Regions from separate parts of the Mucilaginibacter angelicae genome, predicted to be linked through region 2. Evidence: riboswitches for the same ligand, from Rfam matches in the RefSeq annotation. Region 2 holds a riboswitch; each other region holds the start of a gene.
The links. Region 2 has a riboswitch for S-adenosylmethionine ahead of metH (methionine synthase). Riboswitches for the same ligand answer to the same signal wherever they lie in the genome.
Positions count from the first base shown of each region.

Region 1: another riboswitch for S-adenosylmethionine. It lies ahead of ACFFGT_RS01580 (TlpA disulfide reductase family protein); the one in region 2 lies ahead of metH (methionine synthase).
Region 3: another riboswitch for S-adenosylmethionine. It lies ahead of ACFFGT_RS21980 (O-acetylhomoserine aminocarboxypropyltransferase/cysteine synthase family protein); the one in region 2 lies ahead of metH (methionine synthase).

Region 1 covers NZ_JBHLTS010000004.1:311,156-318,639, reverse strand. Annotated here, with positions in the region: gene ACFFGT_RS01590 (glucosamine-6-phosphate deaminase) at 1-349, shown strand, start outside; gene ACFFGT_RS01585 (glycoside hydrolase family 32 protein) at 469-1,944, shown strand; SAM riboswitch class I at 2,222-2,332, shown strand; gene ACFFGT_RS01580 (TlpA disulfide reductase family protein) at 2,451-3,020, shown strand; gene ACFFGT_RS01575 (SusC/RagA family TonB-linked outer membrane protein) at 3,397-6,579, shown strand; gene ACFFGT_RS01570 (SusD/RagB family nutrient-binding outer membrane lipoprotein) at 6,585-7,484, shown strand, end outside.
Region 2 covers NZ_JBHLTS010000079.1:349,305-356,788, forward strand. Annotated here, with positions in the region: gene metH (methionine synthase) at 1-2,447, opposite strand, end outside; SAM riboswitch class I at 2,626-2,736, opposite strand; gene ACFFGT_RS31285 (Bax inhibitor-1/YccA family protein) at 2,871-3,599, opposite strand; gene ACFFGT_RS31290 (hypothetical protein) at 3,798-4,364, opposite strand; gene murQ (N-acetylmuramic acid 6-phosphate etherase) at 4,458-5,267, opposite strand; gene ACFFGT_RS31300 (S41 family peptidase) at 5,374-6,960, shown strand; gene der (ribosome biogenesis GTPase Der) at 7,155-7,484, opposite strand, start outside.
Region 3 covers NZ_JBHLTS010000069.1:2,395-9,878, forward strand. Annotated here, with positions in the region: gene mqnE (aminofutalosine synthase MqnE) at 1-537, opposite strand, end outside; gene ACFFGT_RS21965 (hypothetical protein) at 630-1,151, opposite strand; gene ACFFGT_RS21970 (trans-sulfuration enzyme family protein) at 1,248-2,363, shown strand; gene ACFFGT_RS21975 (hypothetical protein) at 2,360-3,463, opposite strand; SAM riboswitch class I at 3,644-3,754, shown strand; gene ACFFGT_RS21980 (O-acetylhomoserine aminocarboxypropyltransferase/cysteine synthase family protein) at 4,004-5,323, shown strand; gene ACFFGT_RS21985 (homoserine O-acetyltransferase family protein) at 5,414-6,469, shown strand; gene ACFFGT_RS21990 (homoserine dehydrogenase) at 6,469-7,484, shown strand, end outside.

The DNA of each region.
Region 1 (7,484 bases), on a different contig from region 2:
GGGGATAGGAGAGAACACCCACATTGCTTTTAACGATCCGCATGTGGCAAACTTCCATGATCCGGAAATGGTGAAAAGGGTACAGCTGGATCAGGCCTGCCGGCAGCAACAGGTTAACGACGGTTGTTTTGATATTTTGGATGCCGTGCCCGAATACGCAATGACGCTAACTGTTCCCGCTTTAATGAACGCTGCCCATGTATTTTGTATGGTGCCCGGGGCTAATAAAGCAGCAGCTGTAAAACATACCCTGCAGGAGCCTGTGTCGGAGTATTATCCTTCTACCATCTTAAAAATGCATGATAACGCTGTACTCTTTGTTGATGCAGATAGTTTTAGCCACGTGTAAAATCAGCTGATAAAAGAATGTTATCTGCAGAAATGTTGCTGTATGGGGCAAGTATTTAAAACTATTTGGTTTTAAATAAATTATCGGTGTATATTCCCATACCAATTAATCCTGTAATAATGAAAAATTTGAAGATCCTGAGCCTGTTGGCGCTTGGCCTGGTATTACCGGCTATAGTAAATGCACAGGAAAAAACTGCTGCAACTTACAAAGAACAATACCGCCCGCAGATCCATTTTTCGCCAAAACAGCATTGGATCAATGATCCCAACGGCATGGTTTATTTTAACCATACTTATCACCTGTTTTATCAGTATTATCCCAAGGCATCTGTTTGGGGACCCATGCACTGGGGGCATGCAATGAGCACCGATCTTATTCACTGGAAAGAACAGCCGATTGCTTTATATCCCGATAGTTTAGGTTATATATTTTCGGGCAGTGCTGTGGTTGATTCCAACAACACAAGTGGTTTTGGTAAAAAGGGAAAAATCCCGCTGGTTGCCATCTTTACCCATCATGACCCAAAAGGGGAAAAGGCGGGAACGGATAAATTTCAAAATCAAAGTCTGGCTTACAGTCTTGATAATGGTAACACCTGGACTAAATACAAGGGTAACCCGGTTCTGAGAAACCCCGGCATAAAAGATTTTCGCGACCCTAAAGTGATGTGGTACGCTAAAGAGAAGAAATGGCTCATGACGCTTGCCACTAAAGATCATATTACGTTTTACTCAGCGCCCGATTTGAAAAATTGGAAAAGGGAAAGTGAATTTGGATTGGAAACAGGGGCGCATGGCGGTGTTTGGGAATGCCCTGATTTGTTCCCTTTAAAGGTTGATGGTAAAACTTATTGGGTGCTTATCGTCAATATTAATCCCGGTGGGCCAAACGGGGGCTCGGCAACCCAGTATTTTGTCGGGCAGTTTAACGGCAGTAAATTTACCCCGGTTGATACTAAAACCCGCTGGCTCGATTATGGTCCGGATGAGTACGCTGGCATAATATGGGGCAATACAGGTCCGCGCAAAATATTTTTAGGCTGGATGAGCAACTGGGAATATGCCAACCAGGTGCCAACCGAAAAATGGCGTAATGCCATGACCATCCCGCGCGTTTTGTCGTTGAAAAAAGTGAATGGCGAATTGTTACTTGCGTCGGTTCCTGTTGGCGAGTTAAAAATTATTTCCTTGGCCCCTCAAACTGCTGCAACTGCAAAACTGTCTGCGCAAAGTGTGTTAAAAAAGATTACAGAATCGCTTGATGATTATACGATAACCCTATCAAATGATCTTGGCGAAGAGCTATTGATCGGCTATGATAAAAAAGCAAATCAATATTATATCGACAGAACGAAAGCGGGCAAGGTTGATTTTCAAAAAGATTTTAAAGGCCGCTTTGTTGCTCCAAGGTATGCGAGAACAAAAACCTCAGATCTTACACTGGTAATTGATGGTACATCAGTTGAACTTTTTGCCGACGGTGGACTTACTACCATGACAGCTATCTTTTTCCCTAATAAACCCTTTGATCGTATTACAACCAAAGGCATCGGCCTGCAACAAACCGCGTTAAAATCAATCTGGGAAAAATAAAAACACAGTTACTGAATTTTATGAATGAAAGCGCCCCATAATGAATAGGGGCGCTTTTTTGTTTTTGCAGGTTCAGGCGTCCACGCTTACTATACGATGATAACCGCGAGCGAGGACCCTCAATTTCTCTTTAATTCAAGCGTGGACGCTTGAACTTGCACGTAGAGATACAATTTTTATGATGCTTAATTCATTTTATTGCAATAATTATATAATGTCTATGGTTTTAGTAGAATTTATATATATTTGCATTGTCAAAACGGCTCTTTGAATATTTTAATTATCAAGAAAGACTGAGGGAAAGGCCCTGTGATGTCTTAGCAACCTGTAAGCCCATTGTTATAAAGGTGCTAATTCCTGTCTGCCCATTGGGTAGAAAAGATAATATAATACACTATTGCCCGGCTTAGTGCCCGGTAATGTATATATTCTTTTCTCTCCTCGTTTTCCTTGCTAAAAAATATTGAAGTATCACCGATCTGATATAACGGTTAACATGTATAGCAATGAACATTAAACATTTACTTATTACCTGCTCGCTTTCCATAACAACATTGCTTGCTGCTGCGCAAACAACAAAGGTTGCTGATCCTGCCGCGGGCGACCGCGGTTACATTGTGAAAACGGGTGACCTTGCCCCTGCAGATTTTGAGCTGGTATTAACCGATGGTACCAAAACATCATTAAAGCAATTGCGCGGTAAAGTGGTTATCCTGCAGTTTACCGCAAGCTGGTGTAGCGTATGCCGCGAAGAAATGCCGCATCTGGAAAAAGACATCTGGCAGGCATATAAAGATAAAGGCCTGGTTTTAATTGGCGTTGACCGCGATGAGCCGCTTGAAAAAGTAAAAGGTTTCCATCATGATATGAATATCAGCTATCCGCTGGCACTTGATCCCGGTGCTGATATTTTTGGCCGGTTTGCCAACAAAAAGAGCGGCGTTACCCGCAATGTAGTTATCGACCGTGATGGAAAAATTGTTTACCTCACCCGTTTATATGATAAACAGGAATTTGCATCCATGTTAAAAGCCGTTGATGCTTTGGTGAACAATAAAACAGCATCTATAAACTAAAAAAACAATTGATGGCAACCCTGTTTGCTGTCATCAGTTAAAAAAATCTATCTGCACTTATTTAATACCCGTTTTTATGAAAACAAAAACTACCCCCTTACACAACAATGCTTTAGTTTCATTGAACCAGCTCACGGCCAAATTCTTCTATCCAAGTATGCAAAGCATGCGTTGTTGCTGCTAATTCCTTACAGTATGTATGGTACTAATGCACGGGCTTGCTGCAGTTTGCTACGGCGTTAATAATATCATCCCCTAATCAATTCTTTACAGTTAAAACAGGTTTATGAGCCGGGCATTGTATGCCTGCTAAGGCCATTGCCATGCTTTGTTTATCTGTATCGGCATTAAAAATTAATCACAATTATTAATTATCATGTTAAAAATTTACAAGCTATTACTGGCAATTGTATTGCCTTTTATTCTCGTCCAAACGGTTGCGGCGCAATCCGTTAAAATAAGCGGTGTGGTAACCGCCAAGTCAGATGGGTTGCCGCTGCCCGGTGTTAGTGTATCGGTTAAAGGTAAAACCACCGGCGCGCAAACCAATGTTGATGGCAGGTTTACCATCACTGCTAATGCCAATGATGTGCTCAGGGTAAGCTACATCGGTTTTACAACCCAGGAGATCCCGGTTACGCAAAGTACATCAACTTTAAACGTAGTACTGGTTGAAGCGCCCAATTCATTGAATGAGGTGGTTATAACGGCACTTAATATTTCAAAAGATAAAAAATCATTGGGTTACGCTGTGCAGGGTTTAAAATCAAAAGATATCTCTGAAGCCAAGGAAACTAACTTTGTAAACGCGCTGGCAGGTAAAATTGCCGGTGTACAGGTTACCAACAGCCAGGGCGATATGGGTTCGTCGCGCATCGTCATCCGTGGTGAAACCTCCATATCAGGCAATAACCAACCTTTGTTTGTGGTTGATGGAGTTATTGTTGATAACAGCCAGTTTTTAGGAAACAATGGTTCAAGGGATTTTTCAAATGCTATTTCTGATCTTAACTCAGAAGATATTGAATCGGTAAGTGTATTGAAAGGGCCAAACGCGGCTGCGCTTTATGGTTCACGCGCAGCGGCTGGCGTTATCCTCATCAGGACTAAAACAGGTAAAGGTGCAAAAGGATTAGGTGTTACCATAAACTCCAATACCAGTTTTTCAAACGTGCAGGTATTACCCAATTATCAAAACCAATATGGTCAGGGCTCAAATGGCAAATTCAGCTACGTAGATGGTAAGGGCGGCGGCGTTAACGACGGTGTTGACGAAAGCTGGGGCCCTGCATTGGATGGTTCACTGATCCCGCAGTTTTATTCAAACGGGCAAGCTGTTCCTTTCGTTGCCCATCCCGATAACGTAAAAGACTTTTTCAAAACAGGTGTTACGCTCAATAACGGCATCGCGATAGCAAACAGCAGCGATAAAAGCGATTTCAGGTTATCATATAACAACCTTCACCAAACAGGTATTGTACCTAATACATCACAAGGGCGCAACTCTTTCGCTTTAAACTCAAGTTATCGTATCAATCCTAAATTAACTGTAAATACAATTGTTGATTATAGCAAGGACGATGCAGATAACCTTCCGGGCACATATGGTAAACGAGCAACCAGTACCATGCTGCAATTTACCTGGTTTGGCAGGCAGGTTGATATCAACAGGCTTAAAAACTATAAGGATGCCAATGGCAACACCTTTAACTGGAACAACAGCTACTATAGTAACCCTTACTGGCTGGCCTATGAAAATACAGTTGGGCAGCATAAAAACCACCTGATAGGAAGTATCGAGTTGAACTACAAGATCATTGATGGCTTATCGGCAAACTTCCGTACCGGAACTGATTATTATAACGACCGCCGTAAGATCAAGGTAGCATATGGTACTAACGGAACTCCATTTGGCTCGTACGAAGAGGATGCTTATAGCGTGAACGAAAACAATACGGAAGCGAGGTTGCAATACACCAAAAAGCTGAATAACGATTTTTCGCTCGATGTATTGGGCGGCGGGAATATAGCCGTAAGGACAACTGAAAATAATGATCAGCTGGCTCCAAAACTTGCGGTTGCTGGCCTGTATACACTGAGCAATTCCCGTGATCCATTGGTTTCAACCAATGTTTATGGTAAACTTAAAACCTATAGCTACTTTGGCTCAGCCCAGGTAGGCTTCAGGAACTATGCCTTTGTTAACTTTACTGCCCGTAATGATTGGTCGTCATCTTTACCGTCAGATAACCTGTCCTATTTCTATCCGTCGGTAAACGGAAGTTTAATCCTGTCAGAAGCGCTGGGCATTAAAAGCGATGTGCTCACCTATGCTAAATTAAGGGGTGGCTGGTCTAAAGTAGGTAAAGCAACAGATCCTTACCAGTTACTTAATGTTTTCACTTCTTCAACACTTTTTGGTTCAAACCCGCAACAAAGTTCACCGGCTACTGATCTGAACGATCATCTTAAACCAGAAACCACTACATCGGCCGAAGCAGGTTTTGAACTGGGCTTTTTCCACGACAGGGTACACCTGGATGTAAGTGGCTATAATACCAATAGTACTAATCAGATCCTTACAGTACAGGTGAGTTCATCAACAGGCTATGGTTACAAAGTAATAAATGGGGGCCGTATCAACAACAAAGGCCTTGAGGTTCAACTGGGCCTAACCCCGATTAAATCTAAAGGATTTACCTGGGATATCACCACCAACTATTCATTAAACCGCAGTAAGGTAGCTGCACTCGATGCCGATGGCCGCCTGCAAAGCGTGGTATTAGGCACCGACCGTACCGTACAGGTTTTAGCATCGCTTGGACAGCCTTATGGGGCGCTTTATGGTACAGCTTACACGCGTAACGCTTCCGGGCAGATCATCATTGATGCCAACGGCACGCCGGTATTCAATACCACCAAACGTTATCTTGGCAAGTTTACCCCAAACTGGCTGGGAAGCATTAATAACAGCTTTACTTATAAAGGGATAAACCTTAGCTTTTTGGTTGATGCACGCTTTGGCGGATCAATTTATTCAAACACCAACCGTACCGGTACCTATACCGGCGTGCTGGCCTCAACTTTACCGGGCCGTGGTGCAGCTAACGGTGGTTTAAGCTACTACTATCCGGGCAATAATACTTCGGCAGCAGCAGTACAGGTAACCGGTGCCGCACCCGCAGGTGTTACTGTATACAACGATGGGATGATCTTTAAAGGGGTAAAAGCCGATGGCTCGCCAAATACTACCATTATACCAGCACAATCATACTATAAAGGCTTTACCAATATCGACGAAGCATTTGTTTATGATGCCTCATACATCAAACTGCGCGAGGTGAAACTCGGTTATTCATTACCGGCAAAATGGATCAATAAGATTGGTTTCCAGGGAGCTACATTCTCGGTAGTTGGCCGTAACCTGTGGATTATCCATAAAAACGCTCCGAATATCGACCCGGAAACAGCCTTTAACGCAGGCAACGGCCAGGGATTGGAAGACCTTACCCTGCCAACTGTACGCAACATCGGCTTTAACGTAAACCTTAAATTTTAAACATCATGAAACTTAAATATATCAGCATATTATCCGGCGCGGTTTTATTATCGGTGACATCGTGCAAAAAGGAACTTCTTAGAATTAACCAAAACCCTAATGGTTCGCAGGCTGCCCAGCCCGATTACCTGTTGACTGCGGCCACCAAAGCAACTGCCGATACCTACTGGGGCGTAGCCAATAACATGGATGCCAGCTTGCTTTTTGTACAATACTGGTCTAAAATTCAGTATACCGACCCCGACAGGTACATTTATGCCAGCAGCGCTTTTGAGGAGCTTTGGAGTACCGGCTATTCAAAAAGTATTGTAAATCTTAACCAGATTGTCAAAATTGCTGATGCACAGGGTAATACCAATTATAAAGGTGTTGCACTGGTGCTGCGTTCATGGACATTTAGTTTATTGACAGAGGCCTATGGTAATATTCCTTATAAACAGGCAGCCAATATTGATCAATACCTCACTCCGGCTTATGATGCCCAAAAGGATGTTTATTTTGCTTTGCTGGATGACCTGAAAGCAGCTCAAACAGCGCTTGACCCATCAGGTAAAGCTATTGCCGGAGATGTAATATACGGTAATAGTATTGCTTCATGGAAAAAATTTGCCAACTCTTTAAGACTCCGCATTGCTTTGCGCATTGCCGATAGGGAACCGGCCAAAGCTAAACAGGTGCTGGCAGATATTCAGGCCGAAGGGGGCTCATACATCAGCTCAAATGCCGAAACGGCACAATTTACCTATATTGACTCCCCAAATCAAAACCCGGTGAGTAACCTGTTTGATACCCGCGATGATTACCGCATCAGCAAAACTATAGTTGATAAGCTGTTTGCGCTCAATGATCCGCGCTTATCAATATATGCTGCTAAAACGCAGGATGCTACACCTCAAACTTATGTT
Region 2 (7,484 bases):
GTAATTAAACCACTCAGACCGATGATATCGACATTTTGCTTTTTAGCTTCTTCAATAATACGCTGAGCAGGCACCATCACCCCGAGGTCAATCACCTCGAAGTTGTTACAGGCCAGTACCACGCCAACTATATTTTTGCCGATGTCATGCACATCGCCTTTAACGGTGGCCATTAAAACCTTACCGGCATTGGCGCGCTGATCGGCATTGGCGTTGTTCCTTTTCTCTTCTTCAATAAAGGGCAGCAGGTAAGCCACTGCCTTTTTCATAACACGGGCCGATTTTACCACCTGAGGCAAAAACATTTTACCTGCACCAAATAAGTCACCCACGATGTTCATCCCATCCATCAGCGGGCCTTCAATTACTTCAAGTGGTTTGCTGTAGGCCTGGCGGGCTTCTTCAACATCGTCGTCAAGGTATTCAACAATACCTTTCACCAGTGAGTGGGAGAGGCGCTCCTGTACAGTTCCCTTGCGCCACTCTTCGTCGCGTACTACTTCTTTACCTTTACTTTTGATGGTATCGGCAAATTCAACCAGTCGCTCGGTAGCATCCGGGCGGCGGTTAAGGAGCACGTCTTCTACCAGTTCTAAAAGGTTTTTGGGAATCTCCTCGTAAACCTCCAGCATTCCAGCGTTTACGATACCCATATCCATGCCGGCTTTAATGGCGTGGTACAGGAAAGCCGAGTGCATAGCCTCGCGCACGGTATTATTACCCCTGAACGAGAACGAAATATTACTCACCCCGCCGCTTACTTTGGCGTGGGGCAGGTTTTGCTTGATCCAGCGGGTGGCTTCAATAAAGTCGACCGCATAGTTGTTATGCTCTTCCAAACCGGTGGCAACGGTAAGGATGTTAGGGTCAAAAATGATGTCCTGCGGCGGGAAACCCACTTCATTCACCAATATATCATATGATCTTTTACAGATCTCAATGCGGCGTTCCAGTGAATCGGCCTGGCCGGTTTCGTCAAAGGCCATTACTACAGTTGCAGCACCATAGCTCAGGATCTTGGCGGCTTGTTCTTTAAACTTTTCTTCGCCCTCTTTCAGGGAAATGGAGTTTACGATGCCTTTACCCTGTACACATTTCAAACCGGCCTCAATCACCGTCCATTTGGATGAGTCGATCATGATCGGCAGCTTGGCAATATCGGGCTCAGAAGCAACCAGGTTCAGGAATTTCACCATCACCGCTTCCGAATCGATCATACCCTCATCCATATTGATATCGATGACCTGCGCGCCGCCTTCTACCTGTTGCAGGGCAACACTGAGCGCGGCCTCATAATCTTCGGCAAGGATGAGTTTGGAAAATTTAGGCGAACCAGTAATATTGGTACGCTCACCCACGTTCACAAAAATACTTTCGGGCTTTATAGTAACAGATTCCAAACCGCTCAGGCGCATATCCGGTTCAATTTCCGGGATAAGGCGGGGCGGGTATTTGGCAGCTTTATCAGCAATACACTTAATATGCTCTGGTGTAGTACCGCAGCAACCGCCAACAATGTTAACCAGCCCGGCTTTGATAAAATCATCAACCTGGTGGGCGGTTTCATGCGGGGTTTCGTCATACTGGCCAAACTCATTAGGTAAGCCTGCATTTGGATAGGCAGAGATAAATACACCTGCTTTTTCAGAGAGCTCGGCAAGGTGGGGGCGCATTTCCCTTGCGCCTAAAGCACAATTTAAACCTACCGAAAGCAGGTTAGCATGGCTTATCGAATTCCAGAAAGCCTCAACCGTTTGGCCCGAAAGCGTACGGCCCGAAGCATCGGTAATAGTACCCGAGATCATGATGCCGCCGCTATCCCTGAAAGCAGGGAAATCCTTACCGGCAGCTTTGCATTCCAGCTCATAACGTTTTATGGCGAAAAGGGCAGCCTTGGCATTCAGCGTATCAAAAATGGTTTCAACCAGTAATAAATGTGAACCACCATCAACCAAACCACGAACCTGATCATAGTAGGCATCGGCGAGATCATCAAACGTAACTGCGCGGTATCCTGGGTCATTAACATCAGGTGATAAGGAAGCAGTACGGTTTGTTGGCCCTACGGCACCGGCAACAAAACGTGGTTTAGCAGGGTTACGCAAGGTATATTCGTCGGCCACTTCGCGGGCAATGCGGGCGCCTTCGTAGCTTAGTTCATAGGCCAGCTCTTCCAGGTGGTAATCGGCAAGGGAAATTACCTGCGTGCTGAAGGTGTTGGTTTCGATGATATCGGCACCGGCCTCCAGGTATTCGGCATGGATGGCCTTGATAATATCAGGGCGTGTGATGTTGAGCAGGTCGTTATTGCCCTGCAGGTCGCTATGATGATCGCGAAAACGCTCGCCACGAAAATCCTTCTCGGTAAGCTGGTACCGTTGTATCATGGTACCCATCGCTCCATCAATCACCAGGATGCGTTTCTGTAATTCTTTTCTAATGTCCATTTTTTCCGGTTGGCCGTTGCCAGTGTTGCAGTTTGCAGCTATCAGTTTGCGGTGGGCAGTTAGGCAATGTACATTTACTACAATGGTTTAAATAAAAACCCAATACTGCAAACTGCTAACTTAAAACTGCAAACTAAAAGATGGCTTATCTCGAAAAGTCGGGTGTTGTTATGACTTTCGCTTATCTGTCTCAGGGGCCATTTGGCTGCTGAGTAGAATGTAGCACCTTGTGAAGCACAGGTTGCTAAGACATCGCAGGGTCTAATCCCTCCGTCTTTCTCCATAAGCAGTGCAAAGTTGCGCAATAAAGTTGTCATTTGCAAGTGTATAACGTACCCTGTATATCATAGCTAAGCCACATTGTTAAACAAAAAAAGCTGCCCTTTTTCAAAGGCAGCTTTCTGATTTAATTTCTTGATGAGATTATCTTCTTCTGCCGAATAAACGGAGGATCATGAAAAATAGGTTGATTAGCGTAATATAAAGTGCTAAGGCGCCTATCAAAGCCAGTTTTTTAGAACTTGCATCACCATATTCAATACCTGCGCCAATACGTTTAAGCATTTGCATGTAGTATGCCGTTAAACCGGTAAATACTGCTATACCTATATAGCTGATGATATAACTCATTTGCTCGCTGTGCATAAAGAAGTTAGCTAATGAAGCTACAAAAATGCCTATGAATAAAATGTAGAGGATAGAACCGAACCGGGTTAAATCCATTTGCGTGGTATAGCCTGCTATAGCCATTATACCAAAAGTTACGGATGCTGTAATGAATACACCGAGTATTGAAGCCGCTGTATAAATTAAAAAGATCACACTTAAGCTAATGCCTATAAGGGTTGCGTAAGCAACAAAAAGTAAAACCAGTATAGGGTACGAAATCCGGTTGTACCCAAACTGCATTACCAGTGAAAAAGCCAATGGCGAAAAGATGGCGAACAAGCCGAAACCTGTATAACCTGTTGGGCCAACAACTAAGTTTATTAAACCCATGTTCAGGAACAGGTACACTGTTACAGCCGAAACGCCAAGTGCAAGGAACATCCAGCTGAAAACGCCAGCAAGAAACCTGCGCGACATTGTGGCCGAAATATCCTCAACCTCAATTATATTATCGTATTTGAATTTAGAATCTTTAATTTCCATTTTTTGTTAAAATTATAGTACGAATTTATGAATAAAAAGTGAATGTAAAGTGAAGAATATGTGCCCGCTTCTCCGCCATGTCATTGCGAGGTACGAAGCAATCGCGAACTTTACAGAGGGACTTGCAAAGCTTCTCTGCTAATCGGGGATTGCTTCGTGCCTCGCAATGACGTGGTGAGAATGACTTATTGAAACAACCTAATTCAGCCTCCTCATCAACTGCTCTTCCACCTTTTTGAAAACCTGTACAGGTTTCAGGGTACGCCAGCCAAGGCTATCAAGCTCGCCGCCGAAATTGATGTAATAATCGATGTTGTTGCGTTTAAACTCATCAATCACGTGGTCGCGGAAGTTAATACCTGCTATCCAGCCATCCTCCACATCCTGGAACCATTCTTCGTAATAACAATCATCACTTGAATGAAAGTTGAGTACGTTTTCACCAATCAGGATAAAATGCGTGATGCCGGCATCAACCATCAAATCCAACAACTCACGCTTCATCAGCATGATATCGTTATTTATGGCATCGTTCCATTCGCCTATTAGCTCAATAATGGTATAGCCCTTATCATAATCGGCAAAAAGCACTTTAAGGTAAAGTGTATTGGAGCCGAATGAATCCCATTGGGGGTGCAGCAGGTAATTGTAAACCTGCTTGTCAAATTCAAACTCGCTGTATTCGGTTGCATAAAAAGGCGAAAACTCATCTTCCGATGCTACGTAATCATCTCTCCAGCGGTAATATGGTTCAATCTCGTGCATGTCTTTGATTTCAAATGTGCAGATATGCAGATGTGCAGATTAGAATATGCAAATCAAAATCATCTGCACATTTAAAATTTGCACATCTGCACATCATTTTTTTAAATAATGATCAACAGCGCTTCGTACGCTGCCGTATTGTTTCAGTAACCCGGCTGCTTCCTCTTCGCTCAGGCCGGTTTCGTCCATTACCATGTGGGTGCCCCTGTTCACCAATTTATGGTTGCTTAACTGCATATCAACCATCCTGTTCCCTTTAACGCGGCCAAGCTGGATCATTACACTTGTGCTAAGCATGTTTAAAACTAATTTTTGCGCGGTACCGGCCTTCATACGGGTTGAGCCTGTTAAAAACTCGGGACCTGTTACCACTTCAACCGGGTATTGTGCCACGGCAGCCACCGGGCTGCCGCTGTTACAAACAATGCAGCCGGTAACTATATTATGCTCATTGGCTGTTTTTAGGCCGCCGATAACATATGGTGTAGTGCCTGAAGCGGCAATGCCAATAACTACGTCTTTATCGTTAATATCAAAAGCCTGTAAATCAATCCAGGCTTGTACAGCATCATCTTCGGCATACTCAACCGCTTTGCGGATGGCGGTATCTCCACCGGCAATCAAGCCCACCACCATATCAAACGGAACGCCGAAAGTTGGCGGGCATTCTGAAGCATCAACCACACCTAACCTGCCGCTGGTACCTGCGCCAATGTAAAACAACCTGCCGCCGTTTTTCATCCTTTCGGCAGTGATTTTGGCAAGGGCTTCTATCTGTGGCAGAGCCTTTTCCACAGCAAGGGGAACGGTTTTATCCTCGTTATTAATGTTTTCTAAAATTTCCCTTACGGTTTGTTTTTCGAGGTTTTTATAGTGCGATTCCCTTTCGGTGGTGGTTTCCATAGCCTATTTTCAAATAATTTATAACAAAATTCGGTAAAAAACATCAAATGCAAGGGTGCAGGTAAAAATTATTGACCTTGCAATTGTTAACTTTGTGTTATAACTTATGAAGAGGACCGCGGGTGTAATTTTCCGGACAATAATCCTGCTGCTGTTGGGGGTGATGATAGGCCAGTTGCTTAACAGGGATTTTGCTGCCCGTAAACTTGGGTTTTCATTTGCCGGCAGCAGTAAAATTGCAAAGGTACTGCAACTGGTTGACCGCAATTATGTTGACAGTGTGAACATTGACAGCATTGAAGGTGTATCAGTAAATAACCTGCTTCAAAACCTCGATCCGCATTCGCTTTACTTACCGAAACAGCAGGCGCAATCCATCAATGAACGTTTGGATGGTGGTTTTAACGGTATCGGTATCGAATACCAGTTACTGCGCGATACACTGATCATTACACAGGTTTATACCGGCGGGCCGGCCGAAAAAGCAGGATTGCTGGTAGGCAGCAAAGTGATTAATGTTGATGATAAAAAGTTTTCGGGCAGTAAGTTAACAGCAGCCCGTATAAATAATGTTTTCCGGGGTGAAAAGGATGCCGAAATAAAACTGGCTATTATACCCCCGCTAAGTAAAGACCTGAAAATACTTAACGTTAAACGCGGTCATGTTGATTTGAGCAGCGTTGATGCTGCTTATATGGCCGATGCCCAAACGGGTTATATCAAGATCAGTAAATTTTCGGCCACTACCGATGTGGATTTCAGAAAAGCGTTAACCACTTTAAAAAGTGACGGTATGGATAAGTTACTGCTTGATTTGAGAGGAAACGGCGGTGGTTACCTTAATGCTGCTACCTCACTGGCTGATGAGTTTTTAACTGAGGGAAAACTGATAGTTTATACCAAAGGCATCCACGAACCCCGTACCGATTATTTTGCTACAGATTCGGGCATGTTCCAGAAAGGGAAACTTACTGTACTTATTGATGAATATTCGGCCTCGGCAAGTGAAATATTGGCAGGCGCCCTGCAGGATTTGGACAGGGCTACTATTGTTGGCCGCCGGTCGTTTGGTAAAGGCCTGGTACAGCAGCAGTTTGCTTTTGATGATGGTTCGGCAGTGAATTTAACAGTGGCAAGATATTATACCCCTTCGGGCCGGTCTATCCAAAAATCGTACAAAAACGGGGTTGATAGTTATCGGAATGAGCTTGCCCAGCGCATGCAAAAAGGCGAATTATTTTCAGAACAGAGCAACCTGAGCGACAGTGTTTTTAAAGGAACGCCATCATACCATACCTCAAGCGGGCGTAAAGTTTTTAGCGGCGGGGGTATCATGCCCGATGTTTTTGTGCCTGCGGACACCGGCAAGTTTACCCCGCTGATCCAGGATTTAAGCCAGCAGCAATTGTTTACCGCATACGTGATTGACCGCCAGCAGCAGCTGCTTAAAAAATACCCCACCGAAGCTGAGTTTTTAAAACAATACGCTGTTAGTAATGATGAGGTAGATAAATTTATCCTGTATGCTTCGCAAACCATTAAAGAAATGGATTCGCACGAAATACAGATCTCCAGGGAGCCTATCAAAACTATCCTTAAAGCTCATGCAGCCCGTTTTAAATGGGGCGATAATGCCTACTTCAAGGTAATTAACACCGACGATGTGACATTTAAAAAAGGGTTGGAACAATAGGAACCCTGATTTTCCTGATTTGAGGATTTCCCGATAAAGCAGATAAAAAATATGAGTTAAAACAGGGTTCTTCTAATGTTGAAGGGTGTCCTGTTTTAACTCATGGAAAGCCTTGATCCTAAAAATCAAGGTTTAGGATCCTTGATTAGTATCTCATGGTAATCCTTAAATCCTAAAAATCACGGTTCAGGTTCTTACTTCTGCCTGAACCACACCTGTATCGGCGCGCCCGAAAACTCGAAATTTTCGCGGAGCTTATTTTCGATAAAGCGGTAGTAAGGTTCTTTTACGTATTGCGGCAGGTTACAGAAAAACGCGAACATTGGCGAAGTGCCTGTAATTTGGGTAATGTATTTTATTTTAACGTATTTACCTTTTATTGATGGCGGTGGATAGTTTTCGATGATAGGCAGCATTACCTCGTTCAGTTTTGAAGTAGGAATTTTGCGGGCGCGGTTCTTATAAACCTGGTTAGCCACATCTAAAACCTTTAGTACCCTTTGCTTTTCGGTAACCGAGGTAAA
Region 3 (7,484 bases), on a different contig from region 2:
CATCAGGTGCATCCCTGTGGCATAATCAATTTTGGCTTTTTTGAAAATGTAATGGTATTCAACCGGGGTAAGTGCTTTAATATGCAGTTCCGGGCGGTGCGCGCGGATGCGGGCAAAAAGTTCCTGGTAAAAAGGCACATCATACTGTGGTAAAACACCACCAACAATGTGAACCTCGGTAACAGGTTCGCCGTCATATTTGGCAACCATATTGAACATTTCATCCATGGTATACTCCCATCCTTCTGATTTTTGTTTCAGCAGGCGCGAGTATGAACAAAATTTGCAGTCGTAAACGCAAAGATTGGTTGGTTCAATATGAAAATTACGGTTGAAATAAGTTTTATCGCCGTGGCGCTCCTCGCGGATATGATTGGCTAAAACACCAAGATATCCAAGCTCGCCCTGCTCATAAAGCAAAACGCCTTCATCAAAAGTGATGCGTTGTTTATTTAATACCTTTTGGGCAATGTGCTTTAAGTCAGCAGATAAATTCGGATCCTGGAGCAATACCTGTAAATTATCTGAATTATGCATCATTATAAATTTGGCCAAATGTACAAAAAAGCACAAAAGTAATATGCGTTATGACACATATTGGCCAAATTTGATGGTAAATTACAATAAGGTTACAGAGCCTTGATCTCGCTGATGGAGATCCCTGTTGAGCAATCATCCTGGCAGCCATTGGGCACATAGCTTGCGTTTGAGATCATGCCGTTATTGTTGGTTTCAAAGTAAATAGTATTCTTTTTCTTATCTGCCGCAAGCCATTCGTTTTTTGCTTTTTGGTAAACCTGATCAAGGGTTATTGCTGAAGCGCCTGAGTTATGCTGGCTCAATGAACTTTTATCTTCGTGCCATTGATCCTTTATTACTTTAGCGGGAGGAGTATTTGCTGTTCTGTACTCCAAAATGTATGCTGAATAATCTCTTGCCACCACTACGCCATTTTGAACAGTGATCTTTGTTTCGGAACCGGCACCAAAAACAGAAGCAGAATTAACTGTATAAGTATAGGAGTTTTTACTTTCGGCCTTAAAGTTTTGCCATACTTTAAAGCTTTTATCATAAGCGGTTTCGTTAGCATCTTTTTTACAGGCGGAGAGCCCGCTTACAATTAACAGGATGAGGATGAAGGCTTTTTTCATGTTTGCAGGTTTTTATGTCTATTCGGCAAAAAATGTAAAAACGCTACAGCTAATAACAAATATTCTTGTTTATTTTGAGCGATAAGCACAAATACCATGAAAACTGAAACTATAGCCATACATGCCGGTAACCATGTTGATGAAGCAACAAGGGCCGTAATACAACCCATCATTATGTCCACCACGTTTGAGCGCGGCAGTGATGGTGGTTTCCCGGCAGGTTATATTTACAGTCGCTCGGCAAATCCTAATCGTCATGCACTGGAGAATGTGTTGGCCAAACTGGAAGGTGGCGTTGAAGCGGCTTCCTTTTCATCGGGCAACGCTGCAGGTATGTCGGTTTTTCAATCGCTTGAACCCGGCACTCACATTATTGCCCCAGATGATATGTACCATGGTTTACGCAATCAGCTTAAAAATCTTTTTGTCGGGATCCTTACTTTCGATTTTATCGATGTAAACGATGCCGAAGTTTTGCAGCAGCGCATTAAACCCGAAACAGGTTTGATATGGATAGAAACACCTTCAAATCCATTATTAAAGATCACAGATATAAAAAAAGTTGTTGCAATTGCCAAAGCGAAAGGCATTAAAGTTTTATGTGATAATACCTTTGCCACGCCTATTTGCCAGCGACCGCTTGAGTTAGGGGTAGATATAGTTATGCATTCGGCCACCAAATACTTTGGCGGGCATAGCGACTTAATGGGCGGTGCTTTAATTACTGCTGAAAAAAGTGACTGGTGGGCAAAGATTCGCCAGGTGCAGGAAATGGGCGGTGCTATCCCCTCGCCTATGGATTGTTATTATTTGGTACGCAGTATTAAAACCCTGCCGTACCGCGTAAAAGGCCATGTACAAAACGCCCAACTGCTTGCCGAATACCTTGAACAGCACCCCAATGTTGAACAGGTGATGTATCCAGGTTTATCTTCACACCCGCAGCATGATATAGCTAAAGATCAGATGCTGGCTTTTGGCGGCATGCTATCCTTTATAATTAAAGGCAATGAAAACGATACGCATAACATCATCAACAAGCTGAAATTATTTATCAAAGCTACCAGCCTTGGTGGCGTTGAAAGCCTGATTGAGCACAGGGCTACAGTTGAAGGTCCCGATACCAAAACACCAAGAAACCTGCTTAGGGTATCGGTTGGGCTGGAACATATTGATGATTTGATTGCGGATATGGAGCAGGCGTTGGCTTAATGCGTGTTTTTTTCTTTGTCTTTATTGTATGAGTTTACCGGGATATTAGCGGTAATTATTACACCGTAATTTTTATTTGTAATTCCGTATTCTTTTATAAGTTGACGTTTGTCGATGATTATTAATCCCTCAAATATTTTGTCATCTATTGCAGCTAAATTTCCTTCGTAATCAGTTTTAAGTATTTTTTTATTGAGGATATATTGAATTTTAGAAATGTTGGCCGGATTAGAAATAAGCTTAGTATAACCCGGTGATTTTGATTTAAAATACGTTTGATAGCGATGGATATCAAATTTTTTGGTTTCCACATAAATCAATCCATATTTTGCTTCACGGCCATACTTTATTATAGCACTTGCGTCCTTGTAAACAGACACTGTGGCAACATCATTAGGGTTAAACTTTTTTAAATCGTCTCCTGTAACCCGTACGCTGTCAATAAAATATACTGGTTCATTGTTTTCCGGTTCCTCAACTATTTGTTGATTAGCATCTTCCTTTTGTACTCCATAACAGGAGAGTGTAAGGTCTGCCGCTTCAATGGGTTTATCCATGTAATAAGCTTTATCTATCGGGAACTGTGGTTTTTTAGTCGAATCTATCCTGACGTAAAAAGCTATTGTATCGTTTGAAAAGCTCCAGTAATTTGAACAGCCTCTTGAATTCCATTTATCTTTAAATTCAGGATACAATTTGAATAGCTCATTAAGTGACAGATTGCTAAGATCGATAAATTTCCCATCAGGTAATTTCCCGGCAAACTGTCTGGTTAATCTGATTTTGCTAACAAGATCTGATTTCTGATCTTGTTGAAAGATCATTCCCGGATGCTTGGGGGTTGAATAGCCTTTGCCGGCAATAAACCTTGAATCCTGTCCAAAGCAATTGACAGCCAGATCCATCTCTTCGACTATGGTATCCACCAAATTTGCATCAGATTTCTTTAAATCAGGAATTTTGGTTTGACAGAGGCAAATATTATTTACAATGATTTTTTTGAAAGAAGTTGGATCATTTGTTTGAGCAAAACCATTTGTAAAAAAAATGAACAGGAGTAAAATAATTACAACTGATTTCTGAAGTGTATTTTCTTGCATAAGGAAGGGGTATCAAGGATATTATAAAGCATTGGTTAAAGGTATAAAAGTTTTCACTTGCATTAAAAAAACACCTTTTGAAATAAAATTTGGTACATTACCATATAACGCCTTATATTTGGAACATTATTTGGTAGCAATACCAAGATCGATCAATCCTCCGCACATAGTTCGGGTTTTGATTTATAAAGAAGCGGCGAGAGATCAGGCTCAATGACCCGCTGGCAACCCTTCAATGTTGAAGAAGGTGCCAATTCCTGTCCCGGCAAATAACACCGGGGAATATAAATTTATAACCATGAAAAGTTTAATTAAATTTACGCAACGCAACACTTTTTACACCTCAAACGGTAACGTACAATATATTGGCTCCCCTATTGGCTGTATTTGTATGTGTTGCTGCTGTTGATGCTTAGCACACCCCTGTTTTCATTTCTCTGAAAAAGCGCGTGTGATGTTAAGCCGGTTATTTCAAACCGGTTTGCCAAAATCCATCTTAACATTCAAAATCTAAATTAAACACATTAAAAAATTACAACTATGTCTGCCTTAAAATTTGAAACCCTACAACTACATGCCGGCCAGGAAGTTGATCCAACAACAGGTTCACGCGCAGTGCCCATTTATCAAACTACTTCATACGTATTTAACAGTGCCGAGCATGGCGCCAACCTGTTTGCGCTGAAGGAATTTGGCAATATTTATACCCGTATCATGAACCCTACTACCGATGTGTTTGAAAAACGCATCGCAGCTTTAGAGGGTGGCGTGGCAGCACTGGCAACAGCATCGGGCCAGGCATCACAATTTATAGCACTAAATAATATACTACAGGTGGGCGATAACTTTGTTACCTCCCCTTTCCTGTACGGCGGCACTTATAACCAGTTTAAAGTAGCCTTTAAACGTTTGGGCATCGATGTGCGTTTTGCTAAAGATGATACAGCAGCAAGCATTGAAGCGCTTATTGATGATAAAACAAAAGCTATCTTCCTGGAAACCATCGGTAATCCAGGTTTTACCATTGCCGATTTTGAAAAGATAAGCGAAGTTGCTAAAAGGCACGATCTGCCATTAATTGTTGATAATACCTTCGGTGCAGGTGGCTACCTCTTCCGCCCTATTGAGCATGGCGCCAACGTGGTTGTGGAATCAACTACCAAATGGATTGGCGGGCATGGTACCAGTATTGGCGGTGCTATTATTGATGCCGGTAACTATAACTGGGGCAATGGTAAATTCCCGCAGTTTACCGAACCATCTGAGGGTTATCACGGACTGGTATTTAATGATGTGTTTGGCATTGGCGGCCCGTTTGGGAATATCCAGTTCATTATTCGTGCCCGTGTTGAGGGTTTAAGGGATTTTGGCCCGTCGCAATCACCGTTTAATTCATGGTTGAATATCCAAGGATTGGAAACGCTTTCATTGCGTGTGCAGCGCCATGTTGATAATGCTTTGCAATTAGCCAAATGGCTTGAGCAGCATCCGCAAGTGGCAAGCGTAAATTATCCCGGACTGGAATCATCGCCATATCATGATCTTGCTAAAAAATATTTAAAGAATGGATTTGGCGGTGTACTGTCATTCGAGATCAAAGGTGATAAAGAGCAGGCCAGCCAGGTGATCAACAACCTGAAACTGGTGAGCCATTTAGCCAATGTGGGCGATGCAAAAACACTGATCATTCAACCATCGGCAACAACGCACCAGCAATTATCTGATGAGGAACAATTATCAGCCGGTGTTAAGCCTGCATCATTGCGCGTAGCTGTGGGTATTGAGCATATTGATGATATCAAAGCCGATTTTGAACAGGCTTTTGCAAAAATTAAGCAAAGTGAGGGTGAGTTAGTTTAACAATGTATAGTTTTTTTTAAGTGATATAGTAAACGTTATTACGGGCAGCAGCCGGACACCCCGGTTGCCCCCGGAATAACAAATAAAAGAATGAACGCAGAGATATTTAAATACACTGATACTTTTGAATTTGAATCGGGCCGGCAGCTTGAGGGTTTAGAGATAGGCTTTCATACATACGGCAGGTTAAATAAGGAAAAAAATAATGTTGTTTGGGTTTGCCATGCGCTTACCGCCAACAGCGATGTGCTTGACTGGTGGAAAGGCCTCGTGGGCACCGGCTTTTTCTTTAACCCCGAAGAGCATTTTATAGTTTGCGCCAATATTTTGGGTTCGCCTTACGGCACTACGAGTCCGCTGAGTATTAACCCGGTTACCGGTCAGCCGTACTATCTTGCCTATCCCCAGTTTACAACAAGGGATATGGTTAAAGCGCATCAATTACTTGCCGATCATTTACAGATAAGTAATATTAATATATTAATCGGCGGCTCCCTTGGTGGCCAGCAGGCTATGGAATGGGCTATTATTGAGCCGGAGCGCATCAAAAACCTAATCCTGATAGCTACCAATGCCAAACACTCGCCATGGGGCATTGCCTTTAATGAGTCGCAGCGTTTAGCCATCACTGCCGACCGTACCTTTTATGCCAACACGCCTGATGGCGGCCAGAAAGGTTTGAAAGCAGCGCGTACCATTGCACTGCTCAGCTATCGTACTTACAAAACCTATGGCATAACCCAGCAGGAAGAAAGTGACGATGTACAGGATGATTACCGGGCCTCAACTTATCAAAGCTACCAGGGCCAGAAGCTGGTAAACCGCTTTAATGCCTATAGCTATTGGTACCTAACCAAAGTGATGGACTCGCACAATGTGGGCCGCGGCCGTCATGGTGTAGATAAAGCCTTAAGCTTAATCAAAGCTAAAACTCTGGTTATCGGGATCTCATCAGATGTTTTGTTCCCTATTGAAGAACAGCAATACCTGTTCAGGCATATTCCCAAAGCTGCCTTTGCCGAACTGGATTCGTTTTATGGGCACGATGGATTTTTAATTGAAACAGAAGCATTAACAAACATATTTACATCGTTTTTTAAAACCGATGTGAAAGGAAAAATTATAGAACTGCAACGTACAGCGTAATGAGTAAAAAGTTAAATATCGGCCTCTTCGGATTTGGAGTTGTAGGCCAGGGTTTATATGACATCGTAAAAACAAAAAAACTAAATATCGAGATCGTAAAGTTTGCTATTAAGGACCCTAATAAAAAACGTTCCTTACCGGCCCACTTATTTACTACCGATAAAGAAGAACTGCTCAATAACCCCGAGATCAATACCATTGTTGAGCTCATCAATGATACTGAAGCTGCTTTCGAGATTGTTTCGAGAGCGCTGAAATCAGGCAAGAACGTAGTATCGGCCAGTAAAAAAATGATCGCCCTGCATTTGGATGAGTTGATCGAAATCCAGCATCAGTATGGCACCTCATTATTGTATGAAGGTGCGGTTTGCGGCAGTATTCCTATTATCCGTAACCTGGAGGAGTATTATGATAATGAACTGCTGCATTCTATCAGTGGCATTTTTAACGGCTCATCAAACTACATACTTTCAAAAGGTTTTATTGAAGGGCTTGATTATGACAGCGCATTGAAGCAAGCCCAGGACCTCGGCTTTGCCGAAACTGACCCGACAAGTGATGTTGGCGGCTTTGATGCCAAGTACAAGCTGGTGATTGCTGCTGCCCATGCTTATGGTGTGGTTGTACAGCCCGATGAGGTATTTAACCTCGGCATCCAGAACCTTGCAGCTGCAGATTTGCAGTATGCCCGTGAAAAGAACCTTAAAATTAAACTGGTACCCGTAGCCAAAGAACTTGACGACCGCAATGTGGCCCTGTTTGTATTGCCGAAATTTGTGAACGATAAGGAGTTTTTATATAACGTTGAGTACGAATACAATGGCGTTACCGTACAAGCAGCCTTTGCCGATCAGCAATTCTTTTTCGGAAAAGGTGCAGGCGGTCACCCTACCGGCTCGGCTGTACTCTCGGACATTGCAGCTTTACGTTATAACTATCAGTACGAATACAAAAAAGCTAAGGAAAAAACAGATCTTAAGTTCACCAATAATATTGAATTAACTGTTTACCTGCG